One region of the Virgibacillus sp. LDC1 genome, then DNA from elsewhere that is predicted to be linked to it. Evidence: predicted binding sites of a transcription regulator. Region 1 holds the regulator's gene; the other holds the start of a gene.
The links. Region 1 encodes CtsR, which represses protease genes until heat stress. Its sites were predicted from a motif close to ATGGTCAATAAAGGTCAAACA; they were not measured.

Region 1 (15,371 bases):
ATGACCCATGGCGATGTACAGGTGAAAGGACACAGTATCAAGAAGGACTTCGTTCAAGCCGTTCGCCATATCGGGGGCATTATCGAGAACCCGGAATTTTACCCGTACATGAGCGGTTATGACAACCTGAGACAGTATCAGCGGATGTCCGAGGGAGTGACCATCACCAGAATCATGGAGGTTGTCAAGCTTGTTGGACTCCAGGATGCCATTCACAAGAAGGTGCGCGCGTATTCCTTAGGGATGCGCCAACGGCTTGGAATAGCGCAGGCCTTGCTGCATAATCCGTCCATCCTCATTCTTGACGAGCCGACGAATGGCCTGGATCCAGCCGGTATCCGTGAGATGCGGGATTACTTGAAGCAAATCGCCAAAGATGAAGGAATTGCCATTCTCGTATCCAGTCACCTGCTGTCGGAGATGGAGCTGATGTGCAGCCGTGTGGTCGTTATCCAGGAAGGTAAACTCGTAACCGAGCGTTCTATCGGAGGTACGGTTATTAATGAAGAGTTAACCACGGTAAGCTTCCGCGTGAATGACGTGGCCATGGCTGAACAGACCACTAGGCATCTGAAAGACATCACATTGCTCAACACCCAAATGGAGGAGGGAATCATCACCCTTCAACTTCAAGAAGAAGACATTCCTGCGTTGATCCAAACACTGTGTGATGCACGGGTACGGATTTACCGGGTGGAAGAGATCAAATCGTCACTTGAAGAAGAGTTCTTAAAATGGACAGGAGGCAACCGCATTGCGTAGCTTTGGAAATCTCGTCTGGAATGAATGGCTCAAAATGTTTAAGAAACGTAGCTTTTTCCTGCCATATGCGCTTTTGGCCGGAATGGTGATCTTCACGGCGTTCTTGCTCTATAAGTTTTCCGGTGGGGGCAGTACCGGTTATGAATTTGCCGAGATAGCAGTAACAACCAAGGGAATGGGGCAAGTGCTGACCCTGCTTGCCATTGTCGTGACGGCCGGAGCCGTAGCGAAGGAGCACAGCATGGGAACGATCAAATTGCTGCTTATACGTGCACAGAGCCGCACCAAGATTTTGGCATCGAAATACGTTGCCGTATTGATTTACATCTTAACACTAGTGGCCTTCATGTTTGCTGTAGCCGTGCTGACGGGTCAAATTACGTTCGGTATTGATGTCGGCTCCGTTACGCTTGGCGATGTGCTCATTGGAGCAGTGAACAATCTGGTGTATACGATCGTTTATGTAACGCTAACCTTTATGGTAGGCATTCTAACGAGCTCTACCGGTCCTGCAATCGGCATCGGCATGTTCATGGTCATTATGGAAAGTATGGTGGTACAGCTGCTTGCGCGTTATTCCTGGTCTAAATACCTGCTGTTCCTAAACGTGGATCTTTCCATGTACAGCGGAGGCGCAGGCTCCCCGATTCCAGGCATGAGTTTAACATTCTCAATGATGATGCTCGCTGTATATCTCCTCTTGTTTCTTGCGATAGGCTTTGTTACGTTTAAAAAACGGGATGTCGCATAAGGGACCTGAGTTCGAGGTAGAGCGGCGGAAAGGAGCAACCCCACAGTGAGTATAGAATTCGACAATAATCTGCCGATCTATTTACAGATCATGACGTATTTAAAGAAAGAAATCATCATCGGTAAACTGCAGCCCGGTGATAAAATCCCATCGGTTCGAGAATTAGCGAGTGAGCTTCAAATAAATCCAAACACGGTGCAGCGAACTTTTCAGGAATTGGAGCGTGAGGGTATTGTGGAGACGCGGCGGGGATTGGGCCGATACGTGACAAGCGAGGAACCCAAAATTATGGAAATCAAAAAAGAAATGGCTGGAGATCTGCTGGAACGCTTTATCCGCGGCATGCAGGAGCTTGGCTTTAAAGATCAGGATATCATATCGATCGTGGAAGATGCTGTGAAGCAGCCATGATCCATAGTGGAGGTGAAATCACGGTGGAGAATCTGTTACAGGTAAGGAACGTGACCAAAACGTATGCCGGTGGCCGCAGAGCGTTACATGATGTCAATCTGGATATCAACGGTGGAAAAATCATTGGCTTGCTGGGCACCAACGGCAGCGGAAAGAGTACACTCATGAAGATTGCGGCTGGGTTGATCCAGCCGACAACGGGCGGCGTTTACGTGAATGGCAAACCGGTTGGCCTGGAAACCAAAGCCGTCGTTTCTTTTATGCCGGACCGAGCCGTGACGGAATCCTGGATGAAGGTATCCGATGCGGTGGCATTTTTTAAGGATTTTTATGAGGACTTTAATGTGGAGAAGGCCCGCAACATGCTGGAATTCATGAATTTAAAGACCCATGATCGCATCAGTTCCTTGTCCAAAGGAATGAATGAGCGCCTGCAGTTATCACTGGCCTTGTCCCGTGAAGCCCAGCTGTATATGCTGGATGAACCGATTGGCGGAGTGGATCCGGTAGCCCGGGGGAAAATTTTGGACGCGATCGTTGAATTCTATAACGAGGACAGCAGCATTATCATTTCGACCCATCTGGTCCGGGATATCGAACGGATATTTGATGAAGTGATCTTTATTCAGGGCGGCGAAATTGTCATGCATGAGGAAGTGGAGAACATCCGCCTAAGACACGGAAAAAGTGTGGATGAGATGTTTAAAGAGGTGTATGCGGAATGATGAGACTGTTGAAATACGACTGGAAGAGAAATTCGACTACGCTGCTCGGCGCTTTCGCGATTCTACTCATCGTGCAGATTGCGATCACGGTGACAGGCTCGATCAGAGACTGGGAGCTTGGCGTTATGTTTGGTTTAAGCATGCTGGCGTACGGCTCTGTGGGCGTCCTGCTGCTGGTGGTCGCTGGCAAGAACTTCGGCTATAACATAAAGGCATATCACCGGCGTTTACTCCCCGTACGTTCCGTGTGGAATGTTGCTTCATCACTTATACTGGCATGTGTAAGCTTGCTGGTACTTGGCATATTGATGGCTGTGCATTTATGGTACTACTGGAGCTCGGCGGGCATATGGGGAAATATCAATCTCGCGGATGTTCCCGTTTCGTATTATGTCGGGCTTGCCTTGCTGATGGTATGGAAATTCATCTATTTGATGATTGCGATATTTTTTGCAATTACCGTGGCCAGCAGCATCACGAAGAAGGGCAGTACCTGGATCGGCATTCTGGTGTTCTTCGTATTGCAATACGTTCTTGGCTGGCTTAGCCAAGTCCTTTTCGGAGAAGAGGCAGCGTGGGTCGGACCTATGGCCAGCATTTCATTTTACGAGAAAGAAGCGGACATTACGGTATCGACAGTGCAATATACATTAGCATGGGGGGCACTTGCTTTTGAAGTGGTATTGGCCGCCTTGATCTTGTATGCAACGGTGTACCTCATTGACCGCAAGGTTGAGGTTTAACCAAAAGAGATGATTGGAAATCGGTAAGACGAATGAATAAGGTCTAAGCTATAGAACGAACAAAGAAACTGCCTATCCTAGGGCAGTTTTTTTGCGTTTGGAAGGAGATACACGGGTAAAACAGAACTAGAAGCATAACCGTACCCGTACTCCGCGAGAGTGGAACCCTTCCTTACATCATGTAAGATGAGGATAAAATACGGAAATGTATTTTAAACATTATAACGTTATATTCACGTAACGCACGTTCTGTGCTATGCTATAACCACGATACTCATTACACAATGTAAACCGACGGATAAGAGGATCCAAGGCTGGTACGGCAAGGCTGAAGGAGTGAAGCTATGAAGATATTGGAACAGCGTTTTATTATACGCAATGTAAAGACGGTGCATGATGATAAACCTTTTGACATTGTCATGGAGAACGGATTTATAACCGAAATAACGGATGCGAATGCGAACCCGGCACACGGTGCCAACAGTTTCGATGGTACGGGATTATACGTGTCCAGCGGCTGGATCGATATGCACGTCCATGCGGTCGCCAAGCTGGAGCCCTACGGAGATGCCATCGACGAGATCGGCGTTAAGCAAGGGGTTGCCACCATTATCGACGCAGGGAGCTGCGGCGCGGATACGATTGGAGAATTGGCAGCCGAGGTTGCAAGGGCCAAGACGAATGTGTTTGCTTTTTTGAATATTTCCCATATCGGTCTGCAGCGGGTTGACGAGTTATCCAGTCTGGAATGGATCGATGCCGAGAAGGCAACAAAGGCGGTATGCACGTATCCGGATTTGATCATTGGACTCAAGGCCAGAATCAGCAAAAGCGTAGTCAAGGATAATGGGGTAGAACCGCTTCGACTCGCAAGAAAATTGTCCGGGAAAACGTCACTGCCGCTGATGGTACATATCGGGTCAGGGCCACCGCCGATTAAGGAAGTATTGGAGCTGCTTCAGAAGGACGACATTATCACTCATTATTTGAACGGGAAAGCCAACAATTTATTTGATTCGGACGGGAAGCCGATCCCTGCCCTGGTGGAAGCGATAGCTCGCGGCGTTCATCTGGATGTGGGTCATGGAACAGCAAGCTTTTCGTTCTTGGTAGCGGAGTATGCGAAAGTCCAAGGGATTAAACCTGACACGATCAGCACCGATATTTATCGCGGAAATCGCATCAATGGCCCGGTGTACAGCCTGGCTAATGTCATGACGAAGTTCCTGTATTTGGGGTACAGCTTGCAGGAGGTGATCTCAGCGGTAACGGACCATGCAGCAGGATGGTTGCGCCGTCCGGAGCTTGGCCGAATTGAAGTCGGCGATGCCGCTCACCTGACGTTGTTTGCCCTGCGGCAGGGTGCTATGAGTTTAACGGATTCCGAAGGGGAGACCCGAATCGCTGATCGATATATCGAACCTAGAGGAGTGGTAGTCAATGGATCATTCATTACATGCTAAATACGGGTTGAAACGCGTGGTAAATGCCAGCGGGCGCATGAGTATTCTTGGCGTGTCGGCACCGACAGATACCGTCATGGAAGCGATGCGGATCGGTGGGCAGAGTTACGTGGAAATTGCGGATCTGGTAGATAAAGCGGGTGATTACATGGCACGCATCCTCGGTTCCGAGGCTGCGGTCGTTGTCAATTCTGCCTCCAGCGGTATCGCTCTTTCCGTGGCTGGAATCGTCACCGAAGGCAATCGCAGGCGCAGTGACCGATTGCACCAGGAGCCGATCGCGAAGAACGAGATTATCATGTTTAAGGGACATAATGTTCAGTATGGGGCCCCCGTTGAAACGATGGTTTATCTTGGAGGCGGCAAGGTCGTAGAGGTAGGGTACGCCAACGAAGGGCGTAAGGAGCATATCGCGGATGCGATTAATGAGCGTACAGCCGCCATTTTGTACGTGAAATCCCATCACTGCGTACAGAAAAATATGATTTCGGTGGAAGAAGCGGCAGAAGTGGCCCAGGCACATGGACTTCCGCTGATCGTCGATGCTGCTGCCGAAGAGGATATTCAGAAATATGTGAAATACGGGGACCTGGCCATATACAGCGGATCCAAGGCAATTGAAGGCCCAACCTCCGGCATTGTCGGCGGCAAACGTCAATATGTGGAGTGGGTGAAAGCGCAGCTGCATGGTATTGGGCGCAGCATGAAGGTCGGCAAGGAAACGACGTTTGGATTGCTCCAGGCGCTGGACGAGTATATGGTGAAGGAAGATAAGAGTGAACAGGAGAAAGCAGCGCTGGAGGAAATGAAGGCTCTATCCAAATTGACGGGCATTGAGGTCAGCATCGTTCAGGACGAAGCGGGAAGAGCGATCTTCCGAGGGCGAGTGAAAGTCGATGAAAATACGGCGGGGATCAGTGCCAAGGCTATGAACGATCAGCTTCGCGAAGGCGATATTGCTGTATACACCCGGGATTACGGCGTACGTCAGGGATATTTCGATATCGATCCTCGCTCGCTTTCCGGGGATGATTTGCAAGTCATTATTACAAGAATACAACAGATTGCAGGGGGAAACTAAGATGGCAAATATGGAGAAACGTCTTTACAGAAATCGCGCGGCACTGAACGTACTTGCAGGCAGCATTCAGAATGCGAAGGACATTTTTGAAGCTTCGGAAGGGCATGTGCTGGTCGGCGTATTGTCCAAAAATTACCCGAACGCGCAAGAGGCCGTTATTGCAATGAAGGAATACGGCGCCGTTATCGAGGATGCGGTATCGATCGGATTGGGTGCCGGCGATAACCGTCAAGCTGCGGTGGTAGCCGAGATTGTGAAAAGCTACCCAGGCACGCATATCAATCAGGTGTTCCCGGCGGTCGGTGCTACACGTGCCAATCTGGATGGCAAAGAAAGCTGGATTAACAGCCTTGTGTCTCCTTCGGGTCAAGTGGGCTACGTGAATATCTCAACCGGACCGATGAGTGCTGCCGGGTCGGACAAAGCCATCGTACCTGTAAAAGCGGCCATTGCGCTTGTGCGCGACATGGGCGGTAATGCACTGAAGTACTTCCCGATGCAGGGCTTGAAGCTGGAGGATGAATACCGCGCGGTAGCGAAGGCATGTGCGGAGGAAGGATTTGCGCTTGAACCAACAGGCGGGATTGATAAAGAGAATTTTGAAGCCATCGTGCGCATCGCATTCGAAGCGGGAGTGCAGCAGGTCATCCCGCACGTGTACTCCTCGATTATCGACTCGGCAAGCGGAGATACGATCATTAGCGATGTTCAAGAGCTGCACCGCAAGCTAAAAGCGCTGGTTGATCACTATGCCTAAGACGATTGCCGCATATGGCGAAGTGATGATGCGTCTTCAAGTACCGGGATATGCTTCCTTGGCTCAAGAGAGCCATCTGAATTACTCCTTCTCCGGCACGGGTGTAAACATCGCCTCGGCTGTGGCAAGGTTCGGTCATAACGGCTATCTGGTCAGCACGCTGCCGGATAACCCGCTTGGCGAAGCAGCGATTTCCTACCTGCGCAAGCTTGGCATCGACACTTCGCTCATTAGCCGCGGAGGCAAATATGTCGGCATGTACTTTCTGGAGAATGGCTTTGGCGTAAGACCCGGACGTGTAACTTATACGGACCGACTGGGCAGCAGCTTTAATACGGCAGAGGATGCCATGTACGATTTCGGTGGGATTGCCGAAAAGACGGACATGATCCATTTTTGCGGCATAACCCTTTCCATGAACGACACGGTACGGGGCCAAATGAAGACGCTGGCTCGTGAAGTTAAGGCTAACGGGGGAACCGTTGTGTTCGATTGCAATTATCGTCCCTCTTTATGGGGCATGGACCGCTACGAGTTTGCCAAGCCGCACTATGAGGAAATGCTGTCACTTGCGGATGTCGTCTTTATGAATGAGAAGGATGCTATCTATATCCTTGGCATGGAGACGACCCGTGAGGATCGCAATGAACAGCTGCAGGAGTTGATTCCGAAGGTGGCAGCGAAGTATAATATTACGGTTGCGTCGGGTACCCACCGCAAGATCAACGGGGATAACACCCATTCCCTGCAAGGCTATCTTTACACGGATGGAGCGTTTCATTTTTCCAAAACCTTGACGTTCTCCGTCCATGACCGTATCGGCGCGGGTGATGCCTACGCCAGCGGGGTGATTCATGGGATCTCGGAGGGATTTGAACCGAATCGGACGGTTGATTTTGCCGCAGCTGCGGCGATGCTTGCCCATACCGTTACAGGGGATACGCCGACGGCGAACGAACGCGAAGTGCTTCAGGCAATGAGTCATCACATGTCTGACGTGGAAAGGTAGGAGGAAGCATGTCGATCACGCGGAAGAACGGTCCGTTATACTTGCAAATCAAGAAGATCATAAAAGATCGGATTCTGCATGGGGAATATCCACTTGGCTCCCATATTCCTTCCGAGCCGCAGCTGGAACAGGAATTTAACGTTAGCAAAATGACGGTCCGCAATGCGATCCAGGAGCTGTACCAGGAAGGATATGTAGAGAAGCGGAGCGGGGTAGGAACGATTGTGACCCGGAACACGTCCTTCTCCAAGCTTTCCAAAGGCAAGCTGTTTACCGAGATTCTGGTCGAAGAAGGACACCAGATTCGGAAGCGTCACCTGAAGACGGAATGGGTGCTTAATGAGCCGGATAGCGAATTGTTCTTAAAATTCGGGGAGCGGTGCCTGCTTATTGAACGATTGTATTTACTGGACGGGAGCCCTTTTATTTACTACACCCACTACGTGTCATCCCAAGTGGATATGGGTGAAGAGTTCGGTTCCACCGAACTACCGTCTCTCTATGACCGCATCGAGGAAAGTCAAATTACGCTTGAGAATTTCCGCGACCGTTTCCTGGCGACCGTGGCCAATGAAGAGATTGCCTCCTTGCTTGAAGTAAGCATAGGCTCGCCGTTACTGAAGCGGCTCAGATCCTCTTATGACGGGACAGGCAGCATCATTGAATACAGCATCGGCTATTACAATACGGAGTTACAGCACTACTTGATCAGTTATGATGCCTAAGGGTTTAGACTATACAAGAGCATGATATGGAGAAGTGGCCTCGAACCGGTATTCACCCGGCATGGAGACTGCTTCTTTTTTTTGTTGCCTTATATGAATTGTTCTTCGGAAAGAGGCTATAAGCGATCAAAGAACTGGGTACAATAAGAATAAATGCAAAGCGCGAACATTTGAGAAGAACCCTCTTGGCAAAATGAAAAAATGTGCTATAATGATATCAAAGTCAAAGAAAGTCAAAGTCAACGAGAGGGTTCGCCGATTTTGATTGTGGTTAAAATTAACGTATATGCAAGGCTCTGTGCGGACGTGTAAGATCACTATCCGTCTTAACGTTTCAAACAGTGGAGGATGAACAGACCAATGCGTAATATCTCTGATATTATCGAACAATACCTGAAGAGCATACTGCAGGAAAGTCCGGAGGGTACCGTTGAAATTCAACGGAACGATCTGGCAGAGCAATTTTCTTGTGTTCCTTCCCAGATTAACTACGTGATCAGTACACGGTTCACGCTGGAGAAGGGCTTTCTTGTCGAGAGCAAGCGCGGCGGGGGCGGGTACATACGCATCCAGCGTATCGAGCTTCCCCAGCATACTGCACTCCAGCAGCATCTTCATCATACCATTGGCAGCATGATTGACCAGACGGTGGCTGAAGGATTGATTTACCAGCTGGAGGAATCCCGGTTTTTAACAAAGCGGGAGGCCAGCCTGATGCGAGCCGCCATTTCAAGGGAGTGCCTCAATGTGAAGCTTCCTTATCGGGATGAGCTGCGTGCAAGGATTATGAAGGCGATGCTTATTTCTTTATTAGGTAAGTGAGTCTGTGTAAGGGGGCATCGGATTATGTTATGCCAAGAATGCGGTAAACGGCCGGCGACACTTCATTTCACCAAAATTGTGAACGGGGAGAAAACGGAGTTTCATTTTTGTGAAACCTGTGCCCGTGAAAAAGGGGAATTGATCCCCGGCACGTCGAATGGTTTTTCTATACACAGTTTGCTGTCAGGTCTTCTGGATCTCGATCCTTCAGGCAAGGGCCAGAGCCCCGGTGCAAAAACGGCCCAGACGCTGCAATGCGAAGAATGCGGTATGACGTATTCCCAGTTCAGCAAGCTTGGCCGGTTCGGCTGCAGCTCGTGTTATAAATATTTCTCGGATCGATTGGATCCATTGTTTAAGCGAGTCCATGGGGGGACTTCCCATGTCGGCAAAGTGCCGAAGCGTACGGGTGGCCGTATTCAGATCAAACGCCAGATTGATGAGCTTAAGAAGGAGCTTCAAATTCGGATCGTGCAGGAAGAGTTTGAAACGGCTGCCGAGATCCGGGACCAAATCCGTGAGCTGGAGCGAAATATGGCTCAGGGATAAGATGGTAAGATTTTGCACTTTAGTAGGAGGAATGCGTGATGTCTAATCTCCGGTTTACCGATTCGGCGCTGAGCGAGTGGATGCGCGGGAACGGTCAGGATTCCGACATTGTCATCAGCACCCGTGTCAGGGTGGCGCGCAATCTGCAGCATCTTCCTTTCCCGCTGCTGGCAACGGATCAGCAGTCGGGAGAAGTGCTAGAGCGCCTGACGAATGTGCTGAAGAATAAGGACGATTTGCAGGATTTCGGGGATTTACATGTAATTAAATTAAGTGAGATTGATGAGCTGGATAAGAAGGTTCTTGTTGAGAAGCATCTGATCAGCCCCAATCTGGCGAATGAGTCCCGAAACGGTGCCGTCATCCTTACTGAAGATGAATCCGTCAGCATTATGATCAATGAAGAGGATCACCTGCGCATACAGTGTTTATATCCCGGATTTCAGGTTCGTGAGGCATGGGCACGTGCGACGGCGCTGGATGACGTTTTTGAATCCGAGATCGATTATGCGTTTGATGACAAACGAGGATATCTTACGAGTTGTCCGACGAATGTCGGCACCGGCCTTCGCGCATCGGTCATGATGCATCTGCCCGCTCTTGTTATGACACAGCAGATTAACCGGATTCTCTCGGCTGTATCGCAGGTAGGCTTGACCGTAAGAGGGATTTACGGTGAAGGCAGCGAAGCGTTAGGCAACCTGTTTCAAATCTCGAATCAGATTACGCTCGGTCAAACTGAGTCCGAGATCATTGAGAATCTTCACAGCGTCGCCTTGCAAATCATCGAGCATGAGAAGAATGCCAGAGCCCGGCTCTTGGGTGAATCCAAGCTCCGTATTACGGATCGGGTGATGCGCTCCTATGGCATACTGTCCTATGCAGCGGTGATGGATTCGAAGGAAGCGGCCCAGCGATTGTCGGATGTTCGGCTTGGTGTGGATCTCGGCCTTCTGGAAGGCCCGGAAATCCCGGTCATGAATGAACTGAATGTGAAGACGCAGCCGGGCTTTCTGCAGAAGACCTATGGAGAGGGTATGACTCCTTCCGAACGCGACATGTACAGGGCTAAGCTCATCAGAGAAACATTGGGTAACGATTAAGGATCTATACTCGCTTTACAGTTGGATGACGGTTTAAGCGTCCTATAGCTGACGATACACCGAAATCCGCGAGGTTCAATATATTAATTGAAACGTGGAGGTGCAATACTATGATGTTTGGCAGATTTACGGAACGTGCACAAAAGGTGCTTGCATTGGCTCAGGAAGAAGCGGTACGTCTGGGGCACAACAATATCGGCACAGAACATATCCTGCTAGGACTTATTCGTGAAGGAGACGGCATTGCAGCCAAAGCGCTGATCGGACTTGGACTTGGTCTTGAAAAAATTCAGGATGAAGTCGAAACATTAATCGGACGCGGACAGGAGCAGCCTACCAACATTGCTTATACGCCTAGAGCGAAAAAGGTAATTGAGCTCTCCATGGACGAAGCTCGTAAGCTTGGTCATACCTACGTAGGTACGGAGCATATTCTGCTGGGGCTGATTCGTGAAGGCGAAGGGGTTGCCGCACGTGTGCTGAACAACCTTGGCATTAGTCTGAACAAAGCCCGGCAGCAGGTGCTGCAGCTGCTCGGCAGCAGCGAAGCGGTATCGAGCCATCATGGCACGCCGCAAAACGTAAGCACGCCTACACTGGACAGTCTCGCTCGCGATCTGACCGCCATTGCCAAGGAAGGCAATCTGGATCCGGTCATTGGCCGCAGCAAAGAAATCGAGCGCGTGATTCAGGTACTTAGCCGCCGTACGAAGAACAACCCGGTGTTGATTGGTGAACCAGGGGTAGGTAAGACGGCGATTGCGGAAGGCCTGGCCCAACGCATCATTAACAATGAAATTCCAGAGACACTGCGTGACAAACGCGTCATGACGCTGGATATGGGCTCGGTTGTTGCTGGAACGAAATACCGCGGCGAGTTTGAGGATCGCTTGAAAAAAATTATGGATGAGATTCGTCAAGCGGGTAACATTGTTCTGTTCATCGATGAGCTGCATACCTTGATCGGTGCAGGCGGTGCAGAAGGTGCGATTGACGCTTCCAACATCCTTAAGCCATCATTGGCACGCGGAGAACTTCAGTGCATCGGGGCAACCACACTGGACGAATACCGCAAATATATTGAAAAAGACGCTGCTCTCGAGCGCCGTTTCCAACCGATTACGGTGGACCAACCATCGCCGGAGGAAGCCATTCAGATTTTGTATGGACTGCGTGACCGTTACGAAGCGCATCACCGCGTAAAAATTACGGATGAAGCGATCGAGCAGGCCGTGAAATTGTCCGACCGCTACATTACGGACCGCTTCCTGCCGGATAAAGCGATTGACCTGATTGACGAGGCCGGTTCGAAAGTTCGCCTTCATACGTATACTATACCGCCGAATCTGAAAGATCAGGAAGCGCATCTGGAGGACATCCGCAAAGAGAAAGACGCAGCTGTCCAAAGCCAGGAATTCGAGAAAGCTGCAGCGCTGCGCGATACGGAGCAGAAGCTTCGTGAAGAACTTGAAATCACGAAGAATCAATGGAAAGAAAAACAAGGACGTACCGATTCCGAGGTAACTCCGGAGGATATTGCCGACGTTGTAGCCAACTGGACCGGTATTCCTGTAAATAAACTGAAAGAAGAAGAGACCGAGCGTCTTCTGAATCTGGAAGAAATTCTGCACAGCCGCGTCATCGGTCAAGAGGAAGCGGTCAAAGCGGTGAGCCGTGCCGTTCGCCGGGCACGTGCAGGCCTGAAAGATCCGAAGCGTCCAATGGGCTCCTTCATCTTCCTGGGGCCTACCGGAGTAGGTAAAACCGAGCTGGCACGCGCCCTTGCGGAGGCGATGTTCGGAGACGAGAATGCGGTTGTACGGATCGATATGTCCGAGTACATGGAGAAGCATTCCACATCACGTCTCGTCGGAGCGCCTCCGGGATATGTCGGCTACGAAGAAGGCGGTCAGCTGACCGAGAAGGTACGCCGCAAACCTTATTCCGTTGTGCTGCTCGATGAAATCGAGAAGGCGCACCCTGAGGTATTCAACATCTTGCTTCAAGTGCTGGAAGACGGACGCTTGACCGATTCCAAGGGCCGCGTGGTGGACTTCCGCAACACACTGATCATTCTTACCTCCAACGTGGGAGCGGAAGCAATCAAGAAGAACTCTACGCTTGGCTTTACTGCGGTGACGGATGCAGGCCGCGATTATAACAACATGAAAGGCAAAGTGATGGATGAGCTCAAGAAGAGCTTCCGTCCAGAGTTCTTGAACCGGATTGATGAGATCATCGTGTTCCACTCTCTGGAAGAGAAACACATTGCCGAAATCGTGACTTTGATGTCCGACGAGCTGCGTAAGCGTCTGAAGGAATTCGAGGTGCATTTCGAGCTCACCGACAAGGCGAAGGCCTTCATCGCCAAGGAAGGTTACGATCCGACCTTCGGTGCGCGCCCACTGCGTCGGGCTATCCAGAAGCACATCGAGGATCGTCTCTCCGAAGAGCTGTTGAAAGGGACTGTGGCCAAGGGCGACTCGCTCGTCATCGATGAAGCGAATGGCGAACTGGTTGTGAACAAGAACGAAAGTGTCACTGCCGCATCAGCAGCCGAAACTGAATAAGTTGGAACAACAACACTGCCCCGCTGGATTTAAATCCGGCGGGGTTTTTGATTTTGAGATTAATGGAAGATGAAGGGTTTTGTATGGGGCAGAAACTTGGATGCTCAGAAGTTATGTAAATGAAATGATCGGGGCTGTTTAAATCGGTAAATTAATTAGGCAAAGGGATGATTAGCGAATTAGGAGAACAGATCCTCATGTATCAACCTAGCGGAGAGGACGGAATCGTTCTGAAGAAGCGACAGCGTTCGCCTTTAAAACGGGGAAACGACCATGATTCCAATTCCAGTTTCCTGGTTTTAACAGCGATCGTAAGAACGATCCGACAGCAATGCGGACATGTATGGTTTACATGTATTTATTTTGATAAATTGCAGCAAAAATAATGTCGATCTGCCCCCGACCCTTCAAATTTGAAACAAATCCTTCTCATCCCGCGTAAAGTTTCCGATTAGCCTTTACGTTGAATTATAAGAAATGGTAAACTTTGAGTAATGCCTGATTTTGCAGGGTTTTACGGAATCCGACAAATGATGTGCGACATAAAGGAGACTCACATGGCAAAAACTAAAACGAAATTTTTCTGTACCGAATGCGGCTATGAAGCGCCCAAATGGTTCGGAAAATGTCCGGGCTGCCAATCATGGAATTCCATGGTAGAAGAGACCGAGACGGTAATCAAGACGCAGGGGATGAATTCCCCTCTTTTTCATAGTAAAGAAAAACCCCTTTCGATCATAAATATAGAAAGCGGTAAAGAACCCAGAATCCAGACGGGCATTGCGGAATTGAACCGTGTGCTCGGGGGCGGGCTTGTCCCGGGCTCGCTGGTGTTAGTCGGCGGTGACCCCGGCATCGGCAAATCCACGCTGCTGCTGCAAGCCTCCAACCGATTGGCCCAGAACGGCATTCGCGTTCTGTACATTTCCGGTGAGGAATCCGTACGCCAGACCAAACTGCGTGCAGATCGGCTCGGGGCGCTGTCCCCGGAGCTGTTTGTCCTCTGTGAAACCAATCTGGAATCGATCGAGGAAGCCATTGAGAACGTGCAGCCTGGCTTTGTTGTCATTGACTCCATTCAGACGGTGTATTTGCCGGAGGTAACCAGTGCGCCGGGGAGCGTATCCCAGGTACGGGAGTGTACGGCACGCTTCATGCGATTGGCGAAGGTGAAGGGCATAGCGACCGTTCTGGTTGGTCATGTGACCAAGGAAGGCGCTATTGCAGGCCCAAGGATGCTGGAGCACATGGTGGACTGTGTGCTTTATTTTGAAGGAGAGCGTCACCACACTTACCGTTTGCTTCGCGCGGTGAAGAACCGTTTCGGTTCGACGAATGAGATTGGCATTTTTGAGATGGGTGAGGATGGGCTTCGCGAAGTCGGGAATCCATCGGAACTGTTTTTATCTGAACGGCCTTTAGGCGTAGCGGGTTCGACCGTTGTTGCGAGCATGGAGGGAACGCGCCCGGTTCTGGTCGAGCTGCAGGCGCTCATCTCCACAACCCACTTCCCGTCACCGCGCCGGATGGGTACAGGGGTGGACCACCACCGCATGAACCTGATCATTGCCGTGCTGGAGAAACGGATGGGCATGTACCTGCAAACCCAAGACGCCTATCTGAATGTAGCTGGCGGCGTGAAGCTTGATGAACCAGCGGTAGATTTGGCCATAGCGGTTAGCATTGCATCCAGCTTCCGAGACATTCCGACCAAGCCGTATGATGTCATCTTTGGCGAGGTTGGTCTGACCGGCGAGGTTCGCGCCGTTTCCAGAGCGGAACAAAGAGTAAGGGAAGCCGAGAAGCTGGGCTTTAAGCGCGTACTCATGCCGGAGAAGAGTTTGAAGGGATGGAAGCATCCGAAAGGAATACAAATTATAGGAGTAAACACCGTTGCAGA
Region 2 (15,371 bases), on a different contig from region 1:
GCTTCGGTTGGCCGAATACTTCCTCCGGCGGGCCTTCCTCTACGATATACCCGCCATCCATAAAGATCACCCGGTCCGCAACCTCGCGGGCAAAGCCCATCTCGTGCGTGACGATCATCATCGTCATGCCTTCGCGTGCCAGATCCTTCATGACGCCGAGCACTTCGCCGACCATCTCCGGGTCCAGTGCTGAAGTCGGCTCGTCAAACAGCATGATGTCCGGATTCATCGCCAGCGCCCGGGCGATCGCCACACGCTGCTTCTGACCGCCTGAAAGCTGGCTTGGGAAGGCCTCCGCTTTATCGGAGAGGCCTACTTGCTCCAGAAGCTTTAGCCCCGTGGCACGAGCCTCGGATGCGTTCTGCTTGCCCAGCTCGACCGGGGCAAATGTAATGTTCTTCAGCACGTTGAAGTGAGGGAACAGATTAAAATGCTGGAACACCATGCCGATGTTCTGGCGCGCCTTGTTGATGTCTGTTTTAGGGTCATTGATATCCTTGTCATGCACGAATACCCTGCCTGCCGTAATGTCCTCCAGACGATTGATGCAGCGCAGGAAGGTGCTTTTGCCGGAGCCCGAAGGCCCGATGACACAGACAACTTCGCCTTCCTGGACCTGCATGTTAATGCCCTTCAGCACCTCATTCGTGCCAAAGTTCTTCTTCAGTCCTTCTACGCGGATCTTATCCATGACGCACCTTCCCTTCCAGACGGCCCGAAATTTTGGTCAGAATCGTGATCACGACCAGATACATGATGGCGACCACGAGCCAGATATCAAACGAAGCGAACGTTCTTGCAATGATAATTTTCCCGGATTGGGTCAGTTCGACCAGACCGATTACCGACAGGATCGACGTATCCTTGAGCGTGATCACGAGCTGGTTAATAAAGGTCGGAATCATGACTTTGATGGCTTGGGGAATGATGATTTTCATCATGGCTTTGCGGTATGGCAGACCGAGCGAGCGGGCAGCCTCCAGCTGTCCAGGGTCAATGGATTGGATACCGCCCCGGATAATTTCCGTTACATAAGCACCGGCATTCAGGCTAAGTGTCAGGACCGCTGCCACGATCGGCGACATCGTGAAGCCGAGTGCCTGCGGAATACCAAAGTAGATGAAGAAGGCAAGGACTAGCAGCGGTATGCCGCGGAAAATGTCCACGAATACGGTTGCGATGCCTCGGAGCCATTTATTGCGTCCGACCTTCATAAAGCCGAATATCAACCCTAAGAAAAACGCGAAGAACAGCGATACGATGGTCAGCAGCAGTGTATTGCCAAGGCCCTTCAGCAGCGAAGGCAGCGACTCCACGATCAGCTCCCAGCGGCTTTGAGTCGCCGCGCCTACGGCATTTTCGCCAATGTATTTTGCCTTAATACGGTCATACTCCCCGTTTGCCCTCAAGTTAATCAAGCCGGCATTGAATTTCTCCAGAAGCTCTTGGTTCTGTCCTTTACTAACGGCAAATCCGTAGGAGGCGCCAGGGACCATATCCGTGACGATCTTCAGTCCGTTGTTCTGTTCGACTCCATAAGCCAATACGGGGAAGTCGTCAAAACAGGCAACGGAATTGCCGGTCCTGACATCGTCATACATCTGGGCCGAATCGTCAAAAGGTACGATGGTGAATCCGTACTTGGAGGATATGGATTCAGCAAAGCTGTAGCCCTCCGTACCGGTTTTGACGGCGACTTTTTTCCCTTTTAAATCCTCATACCCTTTGATGGACTCCTGATCCTGGCGAATGGCCATGACCACACCTGAGTTAAAATAAGGTTCGGAGAAGTCGAATTTCTGCTTCCGCTCATCCGTGATGCTCATGCCGGCAATGACACCGTCCACCTGATTGGCTTCCAGCGCCTGAACCGCCGCATTGAAACCGAGCGGCTTGACTTCATATTTGAAGTTCTGATCTTTCGCGATCGCATCCAGCAGATCCATGTCGATACCGACAAATTTGCCGCTTGCATCCTGGAATTCAAACGGAGCAAACGTTACGTCCGTTCCGATCTGATAGGTTTTACCGGAGGCTGGCTCTGCCGCGGCGCTTGCCGCCCCGTATGGCATGCCCGCTGCCATGAGTATCAGCAGTGACATGCACGCGTATAACATCCGGAATGATTTCATAGTGACCTCCTCTTTTTAACACCGATGTAGTTAGTTACCCATGAAGGCTTCCTTATTAAACAGTTGCCGTCATCTTCATTGGGTATCTTATTGTGCTGATCCACCAATCATGCCTAGATATACCAATTAACAGGGGCGTATCAACAAAGTTAAAGAAAAATCTCAAAACGCTCCGTTCCGGATGCAACATTTACCAATGCCCCCACGTTAGAAGGGTAAGGCAAGCATGGCAGCGATGCCAATATTGAAGGAGGCTGACAATAATGAAAAGATGGGTCAAACAAGTAGGTTCCATCATGATTGCAGGTGCACTGTTGACTGGAAGTACGGCTTTAGTAGGATTGAGCGGGGCAACCGAGGTGCATGCGGCGGAGGCGGCACAGCAAAACCTTCTTACCGTACTCGGTAAAGGCGAGATCTCGGTGAAGCCAGATATCGTATATCTTTCCATCGGGGCTGAATCATATGCGGAAACCGCAAAATCCGCACAGAAGAGCAATGCACAGAAAATGGATAAGATTACGAAGCTGTTGAAAGAAACATGGAAGATTGATGACAAGGATATCAAAACCGAACAGTTCTATGTCCAACCTAACTATACGTATTCCGATGATAATGGGCGTAAAGTGAAGAATTACAGCGCCTATCATTCCCTGGAAGTCACCCTTCGCGACTTGAGCAAAGTGGGCGATCTGCTTGATGCAGCGTCCGATGCCGGCGCCAATTCCATTGGTAACGCCCGTTTCTCGGTCGAGAACCGCGATGCCTTCGAAGCTCAAGTGATAGATAAAGCCATGGCGAATGCGGACCTGAAAGCCCAAGCTATGGCAAAGGCCTCCAAGCGCCAGTTGGGTATCGTGCTAAACATTGTGGAAGGTTCAGTTGGTGTAGATAACATCTATGGCCTCGAAAAAATGGCGATGGAAGCACAGTCTACTGCAGCGGACGCGGGCGCCAACACATCCGTGAAGCCGGGCGAAATCAAAATCTCGACGCAGCTGTACGTGCAATATGAGCTGAAATAGCAGCTGTTTTCGACTAAGAATACTGAAAACCGTTCATCCTGGTCTTTCCGGGTGAACGGTTTTTTGTGCATCCCTAATTCGGAAAATGAAATACCATAATCCGGTCCTATATCCGTGCCTTCCCCTGTCGAAATACGCAGAAAAGTGTTGTGTATGGGGGGAAAACGAGGTATAGTGAATATGCGAAAAACTGAACTTTATGTTAAACGTTAAAGCCATACCCATGGATATGGCTTTTTTTTTCTTAGTAGAGACTTCTAGACGCTTCCACCCTTAAGAAACGGATTCTGCCAACCTGAGCACGATAGGCAGTATGACCGTTTCTTCTTAGTGGGGAACGTTTTTGTGCATACTGGTTAGCAGGAATGTACACATGGATTAGGTCACATTTTGAAGAAGGGGTTGATGCATGTGATTGAACTTGTCCAGATCGAGAAGCATTTTCAGGGACAAGCGGTCGTGCATCCGCTGTCGCTCTCCATTAAAGAAGGGGAATTCCTGACTTTGCTGGGCCCCAGCGGCTGCGGCAAAACGACGATTCTCCGAATGATAGCAGGATTCGAACAGCCGACCAAAGGACAGGTCTGGCTGGCGGGTCAGAATGTGACGGAAATGCCTGCGAACAAGCGGGACTTGAATCTGGTATTCCAACACTATGCTCTGTTTCCGCATATGACCGTAGAAGACAATATCGCTTTTGGGTTGAAAATGAAAAAAATGCCGCGTCAGCTTATCAAGGAGCGGGTGGACGAGGCCGTTGCCATGACGCAGCTGACCCCCCTGCGGGAACGATTCCCGCACCAACTGTCCGGCGGACAGCAGCAGCGCGTGGCCATCGCCCGCGCCATCGCCAACAAACCGAAGGTACTGCTGCTGGATGAACCGCTTGGCGCGCTGGATTTGCAGCTGCGGAAGAACCTGCAGTCCGAGCTCAAGCATTTGCAGCGGACGCTCGGGATTACGTTTGTATATGTAACCCACGACCAAGAGGAAGCCATGATGCTCTCCGACCGGATCGTCATCATGAACCACGGACGGGTAGAGCAAATCGGCACGCCGCGCGAGATCTATGCGAAACCGCAAACGCTGTTTGCCGCCACGTTTGTTGGGGAGAATAACGTCTTCTCCTCGCCAGAGAGTCTTTTTGCCGTAAGGCCGGAGAAACTTATTCCGCAGCGGGAATCGGGTGCCAGGAAGAGCGGCGTGATCGAGGATGTGCAGTACCTCGGCAGTGTTCATAAGCTGCTGGTCCAATTGGATGATGAACCGATGAAGGTCACGATTGCCCTGGACATCTCGGATGACCATCCTTGGGAGGTTGGTGAACGGGTCGGGGTGAACTGGAACACCAAAGATGAGGTGATCATCGGGCCATGAGGAAATCAAGGTTCCTGCTGACTCCGGTGCTGCTGTGGTTATCCCTGTTCCTGATCGTTCCGATGCTGATTGTGGTCGGCATCTCCCTGCTCTCGCGGGATTCGCTGGGGAATATCGTTTTTTCCTTTAGTCTCGAAGGCTATAAAACCTTTTTTGACCCTTTATATTTGGGGATTTACTGGGATACCCTGGTATTGTCGCTGCTGACTACGGTGATTTGCTTGTTAGTCAGCTACCCTTTGGCCTATTATATAGCCAACGCTTCCCCGCGTATCCAAACCTGGGGATTAATTCTGATCACGGTCCCGTTCTGGATTAACTTTCTGATCCGGACCTATGCTTGGGTTCTCCTGCTCCGGACGCAAGGCGTGGTGAACAGTCTGCTGCTGTGGATGGGATGGATCGACGAGCCGATTCAGATGCTGTATACGTATGGCGCCGTACTTCTCGGCATGGTCTATAACTTCATCCCCTTCATGGTGCTGCCGATTTACGTGGCTCTGGAGCAGATGGACAAGCGTCTGCTGGATGCGGCCAGCGATCTGGGCGCTTCCAGATGGAAGGCATTCCGGCACATTACCTTCCCGCAAAGTAAATCCGGCATCATGACGGGAGCGGTTCTGGTGTATGTCTCGACTTCCGGGATGTTTGTAGTTACGGATATTTTGGGAGGCGCGAAGTCCTCCATGATCAGCAATATTATTCAGCAGCAGTTCCTGGGTGCACGTAACTGGCCCTTTGGAGCGGCGTTGTCGGTGATCTTTGTGATTACGTCCCTCGTGCTGATCCTGCTCTTTAACCGGGCGATGCAAGCCCGCCATCAACGCGTAGGGGAGGGGAGATAAGTGAAGAAGAAGAATCACCCGCTCCTCGGGATTCACTCTTTCCTTATGATGGCTTTCATCTATGTACCGATCATCATGATCATCATCTATTCCTTTAACAACACGCGGCTTAGCGGCAACTGGGAAGGATTTACGTTGGATTGGTATGTGTCGCTGTTCGAGAACCGGCACGTGATGGAAGCGCTGATGAACAGTTTGACGGTGGCGGTCATATCGACGATCGTTTCCACCCTGCTCGGAACCGCAGCGGCGCTCTCGCTTCGGAGTATGGGGCGCAGAGGTCGCAGCGGCATGAATGGGCTGCTGTATCTGCCGGTCATTATCCCGGATATCATTATGGGGCTGTCGCTGCTGGTTTTGTTCAGTCAACTTAATATGCCGCTCGGTAAAACGACCGTGATTATAGCCCATATCACCTTCAGTATGTCTTATGTATATGTTGTAGTTACGGCCAGATTGTCTGGAATGGGCAAACAGCTCGGTGAAGCGGCGCAGGATTTGGGAGCTACGCCTTGGCAGACGTTCCGGTACGTCACGCTGCCGCAGATTGCACCGGGCATTATCTCCGGCGCCTTGATTGCTTTTACGCTGTCATTAGATGACTTTATGGTCAGCTTTTTTGTCGCCGGTCCAAGCTCAACGACGCTGCCGATCTATATTTACGCTCAGGTGAAGCGCGGTATCTCGCCAGAGATTAACGCGCTGTGTACGCTGCTCATTCTGGTCAGCATCACGCTGATTCTGTTAGCGCAATATATTCTTAACCGCGGCAGCGGGGAAAAGAAACATAAAACATTACCGATTTAAGCGATAGAAACGCTTTTTTCGAAATAAAACATGGAACCGGAAAGAGAGGAGATATTGAATTGAAAAAATCAAGATGGACCCGCCTGCTGACGGCAGGTATGGTTGCGGTATTGTCTGTAGGACTGCTGGCTGGCTGCGGCTCAGATAAGGAGACGCTTCACATTTACAGCTGGGCGGATAACTTTGATCCCGAGGTGCTGAAGGACTTTGAAGAGAAGTTCGACGTGAAGGTAACCTACGACAATTACGCAAACAATGAAGACCTGCTGGCTAAAATCAAGGCTGGCGGCAGTGGATATGACCTCATTCAGCCGTCCGATTATATGGTGAAAACGATGATTGAATCGGAGCTGCTTGAGCCGCTTGATATGAATAATATCCCGAACTTCGTCAATCTTACGGATACTTTCAAAGATCCTTCTTATGACCCGGGCAATAAATATTCGATTGTCTACACGTCCGGTGTAACGGGAATTGCATATAACAAGAAGTATGTTAAGGACGAGATCAACGGCTGGGAAGACCTCTGGAACCCGGAATACAAGGGGAAAGTCCTGCTTCTGGACGACAACCGCGAAATGATCGGCATGGCGCTGAAGAAGCAGGGGAAATCAAACAGCAGTACGGATGAAGCGGAAATCACCGCAGCTACGGATGACCTGAAGACCTTGCTGCCCAATGTGCTCGCGTTTGATACGGATAATATCAAGCAGAAGATGATCCAAGAAGAAGGCTGGATTGCCACGGTCTGGTCCGGAGATGCGGCCTTTATTGCAGCGGAGAATCCGGATGTGGCGTATGTCGTGCCAGAAGAAGGGGCTACCATCTTCTCTGATAACTACGCGATTCCTAAGGGTGCCAAGAATAAAGAGCTGGCCGAGAAATTCATCAACTTCATGATGGAGCCTGAGGTCAGCGCCAAAAACTATGAATTCATCGGATACAGCAATCCGAACACCAAGGCGATGGAATTCCATAGCGAGGCATACCGCACCAATACGATGATCAACCTGACAGATGAAGAGCTGGGCCGTACCGAGTGGCTCGATAATGTCGGCGACTCGCTCTCAATCTATGATCGTCTATGGACCGAACTGAAAAGCGGTCGTTAATTATAGCTTACATTTTCATATTTTTGTAATAAAAAAGTCTGCCCCATTGGGGGCAGGCTCTTTTTTTGTTTGCGAAGAATAGGTCCTAAGACCCGGAATAGGAAAAAATAGCCGATTTATACGAATTGAACCACAACTTTGGAGCCCGTCTCGTTGTTATATATAAGGGAAGGACGCAAATGACATAAACGAGGTTTCTATGCGTTTAATCAGAAAAGGAGAAAGCGGCTTGAGCGATGTGATGGGCTTGTTGGTTATTGCGGGAATCGTGGCTGGTGTTGGAGCGGGGTTGCTTCTGAACTTCTTCAGGAAAAGCGCGCTGCATCTGCTGTTATTGAGTATTCACAGTGCACTCGTTGGCATCGGTTTTATTTTTCTTGCTTACGTTGTCCAAGGCAGTGAATTACTGCTGCTTGCGGGTTCATGTGCTCTCTTGTTCGGTGTGTTTCTTAGTGTAGCGGCGTGCGTACGGAAAGAATAATGAAAACATATAGGCCCTACGGCCTGGAATCAAAATTGTCACTGGCTTTGTTACCAATACATTGAAAGCTTTCCTTATAATGATTAAGGGTAATAGATTAACAACTAACGGAAACTTAATTTAACAAAGGTGGAATTCTGATATGAATCCTAAATTTCGTGTATGTGCATCATTAATTGCAACTAGCGTCCTGCTTGGCAGTCTGGGTTTGAGCGGACAGGTCATCGATGCAAGCGCCGCTAAGGCAACCGTTTCCGCCAGCCAAAAATCCTCAAAGAATGAAGTCGTACTGAAATGGAATGGCAAGACCCTGTCACAGAAAGGTCTCGTGCTGCACGGGGTAACTTATGTGCCGGCAACCGCTTTGCGGGACGGCCTGGGGATGCCTCTTAAATATGATGCAAAAAACCGTACGTATACACTGGGTAACGGTTATAACAAACTGAGCGCTATCGTATATGATTCAACTGAAATCGGTATTCTGGTGAATGGTTCGTATGCCGGCGAGCCTGGCGGACAGATCATGAATGGTCGTCTCTATGTGCCGTTCAAAACGATCAGCGAATACATGGGCGTTCAGGGGCAATGGAATCCTTCCCTGAAAACACTCAGCATGACACAGAAGAAGCAGAATGACATCACCATTAAATCGGTAGCGCTGAAGAAGAAGATTCAGGGCGTGGATGCCGTTGTGAACTATCCTGTAATCAGCGGACTCGATAATGCAGAGGTTCAAGCCGAGATCAACAAAGTGCTGAAAGAAAATGCGTCCGGCGTAATCACCGTTGCCGAAGGGAATGCTGAGGAATTCCCGCCGTCGGAATCCAGTTTCCCTTACGAATTCAGTGGTGACTTCGTGGTCCATTACAACCAGAACGACATCCTGAGCATTACGGCATACGATTACTCGTATACCGGCGGCGCCCATGGCATGACCTTCCGTAAAAGCTTCACGTTCTCCTTGAAGGATGGCAAGCAGATGAAGCTGGGCGATTTCATCAACATGCAGGGCAAGAACAAGCAGAAGCTGAACAACCTCGTGCTGAGCAAGATGAAGAAAGAAGGAGGCTATCTCGGCGGATTTGAGGGCGTGCCTGCCGATGCTGATTTTTATGTGAAAGATAATGCTGCGGTGCTGTACTTCCAGCTTTATGAGTACACGGCGTATGCTTATGGATTTCCGGAGTTTGAGCTGAAGCTGAAAGAGTGGAAGTAAGAGTATATGATAAGCGGTTTGTGTAAACTGTGATCATTTAATTTCATACCATAGCTTGTTGAGATATATGATGCTGTCCTGAAGTAACACTGTGCTGGAACCAATTGCGATAAATCCCTTGATCATGGAACGTGGAGAGTGTGTATTCTCCCTTCCAGCGATCAAGGGATTTTTTGTGTTTATCGAGGCAAATGGGTTTTCCTGTATTCCCCTCCCCTCAAGTTAAGGGAGGCCTTTTAGGAGGGGAGTGCCCTTACCGTCTTTATGTTTTATTGAAAAAATCGTACCGAAGTGAGAGTATCCTTGGAGGAGCAACGCGTTCGCCTTTGAAATCGGGAAACCTCCATATCCATTCATTCATGTTTCTCGATTTCAACAGCGACCGGAGGGGATACACTCACTATTTAGTACTCGAAGTTTTCAATGAATCCAGAGGATAGCAAAGGGCAGGCACCGGATAACGGCGCCTGCCCTTTGCTTCATTTCTTTTATAGTCCTTGCGGTGGTGTATTTTCCAGTACTTGATCGATCAGGCCATACTCTTTAGCTTCGTCAGCCGTCATGAAGTAGTCACGATCGGTATCCTTCTCAATGCGCTCCAGCGGTTGGCCCGTGCGTTCGGACAGGATGCGGTTCAGTTTGTCGCGCATTTTGAGAATGCGGCGAGCACGGATCTCAATATCCGTGGCTTGACCTTGTGCGCCGCCGAGCGGCTGGTGAATCATAATTTCGCTGTTAGGCAGACCGTAACGTTTGCCTTTAGCGCCTGCGTTGAGCAGGAATGCGCCCATGGAAGCAGCCATGCCGACACAGATCGTCGAAACGTCCGGCTTGATGAACTGCATCGTATCGAATATCGCCATACCTGCGGTAATGGAACCGCCAGGACTGTTGATGTAAAGATGAATATCCTTCTCAGGATCCTCAGCCGACAAGAACAGCATTTGAGCAATGATGGAATTGGCGACCACGTCATTTACGTCGGAGCCGAGGAAGATAATGCGGTCTTTCAGCAATCTGGAATAGATGTCGTATGCCCGCTCACCGCGGTTGCTTTGTTCAACGACCATAGGTATAAAACTCACGTGGAAAACCTCCTCTTAAGTACCTCATATAAATACTGTTACCGTATTACCCACATGATAAACAATTTAAATCAAAAAGTCAAAGATAGTCAAACTATTGGGTAAAAAAAAGAGCCGTCATGGGCACTTTAGGGTAATCAGTATAGAGAATAAAGATAAAATGGCGCGCCCGCGAGGAATCGAACCTCGATCTCAGGCTCCGGAGGCCTACGTCATATCCATTGGACCACGGGCGCATAAGAGAAACGTCTATCGACGTACATTCAAAGAAGACAAACCGCATTTAGCAGTAGTTTTTCTTGCGATATCAGGAAGCTGACTCCACGAAGTTGACACTTTCTGATATCTAAAAAAATTAGCAACGAAGTTGATTATACCGCATCTTTTTCAAAAATACAATAGCAGGCAAAACTTTGTTCCTATTATATAGACAAGCCTGTAGTTGGTCATAATGTATAAGAATGCCTGGGGCAGAGAAATATACTTTCGGACACTTGCAACCGGTCTGATTATTGGTTAGAATAAGGGTGGGACTTAAAAAGTTTGACTGGGACATTTTACGACCAGGCAGAGGAGAGCCGAGACGAAGTTTGCAGGAGTGGAATGCATGCGTAACCTATTAGAAATACAAGAGCAGCTTCTGCCGGATCTGATGGACACTCTTAAACGAAGGTATTCCATCCTTCATCAGATCAAGTTGTCCGGAATTGTTGGCCGAAGAACACTGGCTTCATCACTCTCGATGACCGAGCGTGTCCTCAGAGCAGAGACGGATCTTCTGAAAGCGCAAGGGCTAATCGAGATTGAAACGCTTGGCATGCGGATCAGCAGTTCAGGGGTATGTTTGCTGGAGGAACTGGAACCGGTTATGAATGAGTTATTCGGACTGGTTGAACTGGAAGAGAAGATCCGTCAGGCTTACGGGCTTCGTAAAGTGGTCATTATTCCCGGTGACAGTGAGTCATCTCCGGAAGTCAAACGCGAGCTTGGCCGTGCCGGAGCAAGAACGCTGCTAAGCTTTGTACAGGATGGAGATACGATTGCCGTAACAGGCGGCTCCACGCTTGCCGAAGTAGCAGAGCAGATGTCCTCTTTGCCTGGTGGCGAACCGCTGACAAGCACATGGTTTGTGCCTGCCCGGGGCGGTCTCGGAGAGAGTGTCGAGATTCAAGCGAACACCATTGCCTCTAAGATGGCTAAGCGCGTGGGAGCTGAGTACCGATTGCTGCACGTACCGGATCTGCTTAGCGAGGATGCCTACCAGTCTTTGGTGCAGGATCAGCATATCCAAGAGATTGTGGATGTGATCAGGCGCTGCCGAGTCATTATTCACGGCATCGGAGATGCCATGGAAATGGCAAGAAGACGCAAGCTGGATGAAGACTCGATTCAGAACTTGCAGGCCGATGGCGCGATTGCGGAATCCTTCGGCTACTACTTTAGTGAAGATGGCGAAGTTGTCCACAAAATGCTTACCCTCGGGCTGCGGCTTGAGGATATTATGCGGACAGAGACGATCATCGGCATTGCTGGGGGTCAAGGCAAGGGCAAGGCGATTCACGCGGTGCTGAAATTCGGACATGAGGATATTCTCGTTACCGATGAAGCCGCGGCACTGGAAGTCGAGAAGGAGATTGACGCCGGTATTTGAATCCACGGGCGTACAATTGATTTTTCATTATTGTTGTCTTGATTGGCTTAACGGCCAATCTTGAATATATAAATTTTACAAATATGGAGGGAACTACTCATGGTTAAAGTAGGTATTAACGGTTTTGGACGTATTGGACGTAACGTGTTCCGCGCTGCGCTGAACAACAGCGAAGTTGAAATCGTGGCAATCAACGATTTGACGGATGTAAAAACGCTGGCACACCTTTTGAAATATGACACAACTCACGGCAGACTTAATGCAACGGTTGAAGCTAAAGAAGGCGCACTCGTTGTAAACGGCCGTGAAGTGAAAGTATTCGCTGAGCGTAACCCAGAAGCATTGCCTTGGGCTGAGTATGGCGTAGAAATCGTTGTAGAATCCACTGGTATTTTCACAGCGAAAGACAAAGCTTCCGCTCACTTGAAAGGCGGCGCTAAGAAAGTTATCATCTCCGCTCCAGCAACTGACGAAGATATCACGATCGTTATGGGCGTTAACGAAGACAAATACGATGCAGCTAACCATACTGTAATCTCCAACGCTTCTTGTACGACAAACTGCTTGGCTCCTTTTGCTAAAGTTCTTGACGAGAAGTTCGGTATCGTTAAAGGTATGATGACTACAGTTCACTCCTACACGAATGACCAGCAAGTGCTTGATCTTCCGCACAAAGATCTGCGTCGTGCTCGTGCAGCTGCTGAGAACATCATTCCATCCACAACAGGTGCTGCTAAAGCGGTTAGCCTCGTTCTGCCACAATTGAAAGGCAAATTGAACGGTATGGCAATGCGTGTACCTACAAAGAACGTTTCCGTAACGGACCTCGTAGTTGAGCTGTCCAAAAACGTAACGCTTGAAGATGTAAACGGAGCACTGAAAGCTGCTGCTGAAGGCCCGCTCAAAGGCATCTTGAACTACTCCGAAGAGCCGCTTGTATCCAGCGACTACAATGGCGACCCAGCTTCTTCCACTATCGATTCGCTCTCCACTATGGTAGTTGGCGACAACATGGTGAAAGTTGTTTCTTGGTATGACAACGAGTGGGGCTACTCCAACCGTGTCGTTGACCTCGCTGCTTACATCGCAAGCAAAGGTCTGTAATTGATCTAGCCATACAATCGAAGAGGAGTTCCGTTTCACGGGTCTCCTCTTTGGTTCATGGTTTTTCCTTGTTTTCATGCCAGAGCACTGGGAAGAATAGACAAGATCCGGGCGCTGGTTAGCGATAGAGAGAGAAACGAGAGCAACTGCATGCTGTCGGTGAGGAGAATAGTTTTCTTAGGAGGAACGTGGAGATGAACAAGAAAAGTGTACGTGATGTAGAAGTAAGCGGCAAACGGGTGTTTGTCCGCGTCGATTTCAATGTACCGCTCGAAGATGGTAAAATTACAGACGACACTCGTATTCGCGAGACTTTGCCGACCATTAAATATCTGGTAGAGCAAGGAGCGAAAGTCATCCTGGCCAGCCACATGGGCCGTCCAAAAGGTGAGGTCGTAGAATCTTTGCGCCTGACACCGGCAAGTCAGCGTCTGTCCGAGCTGCTCGGCAAACCGGTAGCCAAAGCGGATGAAGCCGTAGGAGAAGCGGTTAAAGCGCTGGTAGAGAAGCTGCAAAACGGCGATGTGCTCGTGCTTGAAAATGTTCGTTTTTACGCTGGTGAAGAGAAGAATGATCCGGAACTTGCGAAGCAATTCGCTGAACTGGCCGATCTGTTCGTGAATGACGCGTTTGGTGCTGCTCACCGTGCGCACGCTTCGACAGAAGGTATCGCTCATCATCTTCCGGCTGTATCGGGATTGTTGATGGAGAAAGAGCTGTCCGTTCTCGGCAAAGCCCTTTCGAATCCGGACCGTCCTTTTACCGCCATCATCGGTGGATCGAAGGTTAAGGACAAAATCGACGTGATCGACAACCTGCTTACGCTTGCTGACAATGTCATCATCGGCGGTGGACTTGCTTACACGTTCTTCAAAGCTCAAGGCCATGAAATTGGTCAATCTCTGCTTGATAAAGAGAAGCTTGATGTTGCACTCGGTTTTATCGAGAAAGCTAAAGAGCTGGGCAAAAACTTCTACCTGCCGGAAGATATCGTCGTTACGGACGAGTTCAGTGCAGACGCGAATACCAAGATCGTTGATATCGACGGCATCCCAGCCGATTGGGAAGGCGTTGACATCGGTCCTAAGACTCGCGCCAAGTATGCAGAAGTGATCAAGAACTCCAAACTTGTCGTGTGGAACGGTCCTATGGGTGTATTCGAAATCGCTCCGTTCAGCAACGGTACTCGTGAAGTGGCACAAGCTTGTGCGGATACGGAAGCTTACACGATTATCGGCGGCGGCGACTCGGCTGCAGCAGCGGAGAAATTCGGCCTTGCCGACAAGATGAATCACATCTCGACAGGCGGCGGTGCATCTCTTGAGTTCATGGAAGGCAAAGCACTTCCTGGTGTTGTGGCACTGAACGATAAATAGAAATAGGCACTACAATTGGATAGCAAGTGGATGAAGTTTGGACCCCGATTCTTCGGGGGAATAAAGGAGTGAATCGTGTGAGAACACCTATCATAGCTGGTAACTGGAAAATGTTCAAAACCGTTCCGGAAGCAGCTTCATTTATTGAAGATGTGAAAGGCAAAGCGGAAGTAGAAGGCGTGGAAAGCGTGATTTGCGCGCCATTTACCAACCTTCCTGCATTGGTTGAAGCGGTCAAGGGCACGAACATCAAAATCGGTGCACAAAATCTTCATTTTGAAGATAATGGCGCCTTTACGGGTGAAATCAGCGGTTTGATGCTGAAGGATCTGGGCGTGGACTATGTCATTATTGGACATTCCGAGCGCCGTCAGTATTTTGCCGAAACCGATGAGATCGTGAACAAGAAGGTACATGCGGCATTCCGTCATAGTCTTCTTCCGATCGTATGCGTTGGCGAAAAGCTGGAAGAACGCGAAGCCGGCCAAACCAAAGACGTGTGCAAAGTACAAACGGAAGCTGCGTTCGCAGGTGTTCCGGCTGATCAAGCGATTCATGTTGTTATTGCTTATGAGCCAATCTGGGCGATCGGAACGGGCAAGTCCTCTACGGCAGAGGATGCGAACGAAGTCATCGCTTATATTCGTGAACTCGTTAAAGGTCTGTACGGCGAAACCGTTGCAGAGCAAGTTCGCATTCAATACGGCGGTAGCGTGAAGCCTGAAAATGTAGCGGAGTATATGGGACAAAGCGACATCGACGGCGCGCTCGTTGGTGGTGCAAGTCTACAACCGGCTTCCTACATCGCACTCGTTGAGGGGGCGAAGTAAATGTCTGCTCCAAAACCCGTAGCTCTGATCATCATGGACGGTTTCGGGCTTCGCAACACCGAGGTGGGCAATGCGGTCGCTCAAGCGAACAAGCCTAACTACGACCGGTATTTGAAGCAATACCCGAACACCACGTTGACCGCTTGCGGTGAAGCTGTAGGCTTGCCGGAAGGCCAAATGGGGAACTCCGAAGTGGGTCACTTGAACATCGGCGCAGGCCGGATTGTGTATCAGGACTTGACCCGTATCACGAAGTCGATTCGTGAAGGAGAATTCTTCGAGAACGAAACGTTGGTGGAAGCCGTTCGCGCTGCCAAGAACAACAACAAG

Region 2: clpP (ATP-dependent Clp endopeptidase proteolytic subunit ClpP) is a predicted target of CtsR. The motif match lies at 10,156-10,176, and genes of this name have one in related genera.

What each region holds. Positions count from the first base shown of each region.
Region 1 covers NZ_JAOXLZ010000009.1:58,190-73,560, reverse strand. The annotation lists gene OHJ21_RS32195 (ABC transporter ATP-binding protein) at 1-762, shown strand, start outside; gene OHJ21_RS32190 (ABC transporter permease) at 755-1,513, shown strand; gene OHJ21_RS32185 (GntR family transcriptional regulator) at 1,559-1,924, shown strand; gene OHJ21_RS32180 (ABC transporter ATP-binding protein) at 1,921-2,649, shown strand; gene OHJ21_RS32175 (hypothetical protein) at 2,646-3,392, shown strand; gene OHJ21_RS32170 (amidohydrolase/deacetylase family metallohydrolase) at 3,746-4,855, shown strand; gene OHJ21_RS32165 (DgaE family pyridoxal phosphate-dependent ammonia lyase) at 4,833-5,936, shown strand; gene dagF (2-dehydro-3-deoxy-phosphogluconate aldolase) at 5,938-6,693, shown strand; gene OHJ21_RS32155 (sugar kinase) at 6,686-7,702, shown strand; gene OHJ21_RS32150 (GntR family transcriptional regulator) at 7,711-8,427, shown strand; gene OHJ21_RS32145 (CtsR family transcriptional regulator) at 8,788-9,249, shown strand; gene mcsA (protein-arginine kinase activator protein McsA) at 9,274-9,798, shown strand; gene mcsB (protein-arginine kinase McsB) at 9,837-10,901, shown strand; gene clpC (ATP-dependent protease ATP-binding subunit ClpC) at 11,012-13,471, shown strand; gene radA (DNA repair protein RadA) at 14,029-15,371, shown strand, end outside.
Region 2 covers NZ_JAOXLZ010000002.1:57,169-72,539, forward strand. The annotation lists gene OHJ21_RS20975 (amino acid ABC transporter ATP-binding protein) at 1-691, opposite strand, end outside; gene OHJ21_RS20980 (amino acid ABC transporter substrate-binding protein/permease) at 684-2,072, opposite strand; gene OHJ21_RS20985 (SIMPL domain-containing protein) at 2,396-3,157, shown strand; gene OHJ21_RS20990 (ABC transporter ATP-binding protein) at 3,563-4,534, shown strand; gene OHJ21_RS20995 (ABC transporter permease) at 4,531-5,379, shown strand; gene OHJ21_RS21000 (ABC transporter permease) at 5,380-6,186, shown strand; gene OHJ21_RS21005 (ABC transporter substrate-binding protein) at 6,246-7,298, shown strand; gene OHJ21_RS21010 (hypothetical protein) at 7,498-7,779, shown strand; gene OHJ21_RS21015 (PdaC/SigV domain-containing protein) at 7,922-8,995, shown strand; gene clpP (ATP-dependent Clp endopeptidase proteolytic subunit ClpP) at 9,484-10,080, opposite strand; tRNA gene OHJ21_RS21025 (tRNA-Arg) at 10,242-10,316, opposite strand; gene OHJ21_RS21030 (sugar-binding transcriptional regulator) at 10,688-11,731, shown strand; gene gap (type I glyceraldehyde-3-phosphate dehydrogenase) at 11,831-12,835, shown strand; gene OHJ21_RS21040 (phosphoglycerate kinase) at 13,030-14,211, shown strand; gene tpiA (triose-phosphate isomerase) at 14,289-15,041, shown strand; gene gpmI (2,3-bisphosphoglycerate-independent phosphoglycerate mutase) at 15,042-15,371, shown strand, end outside.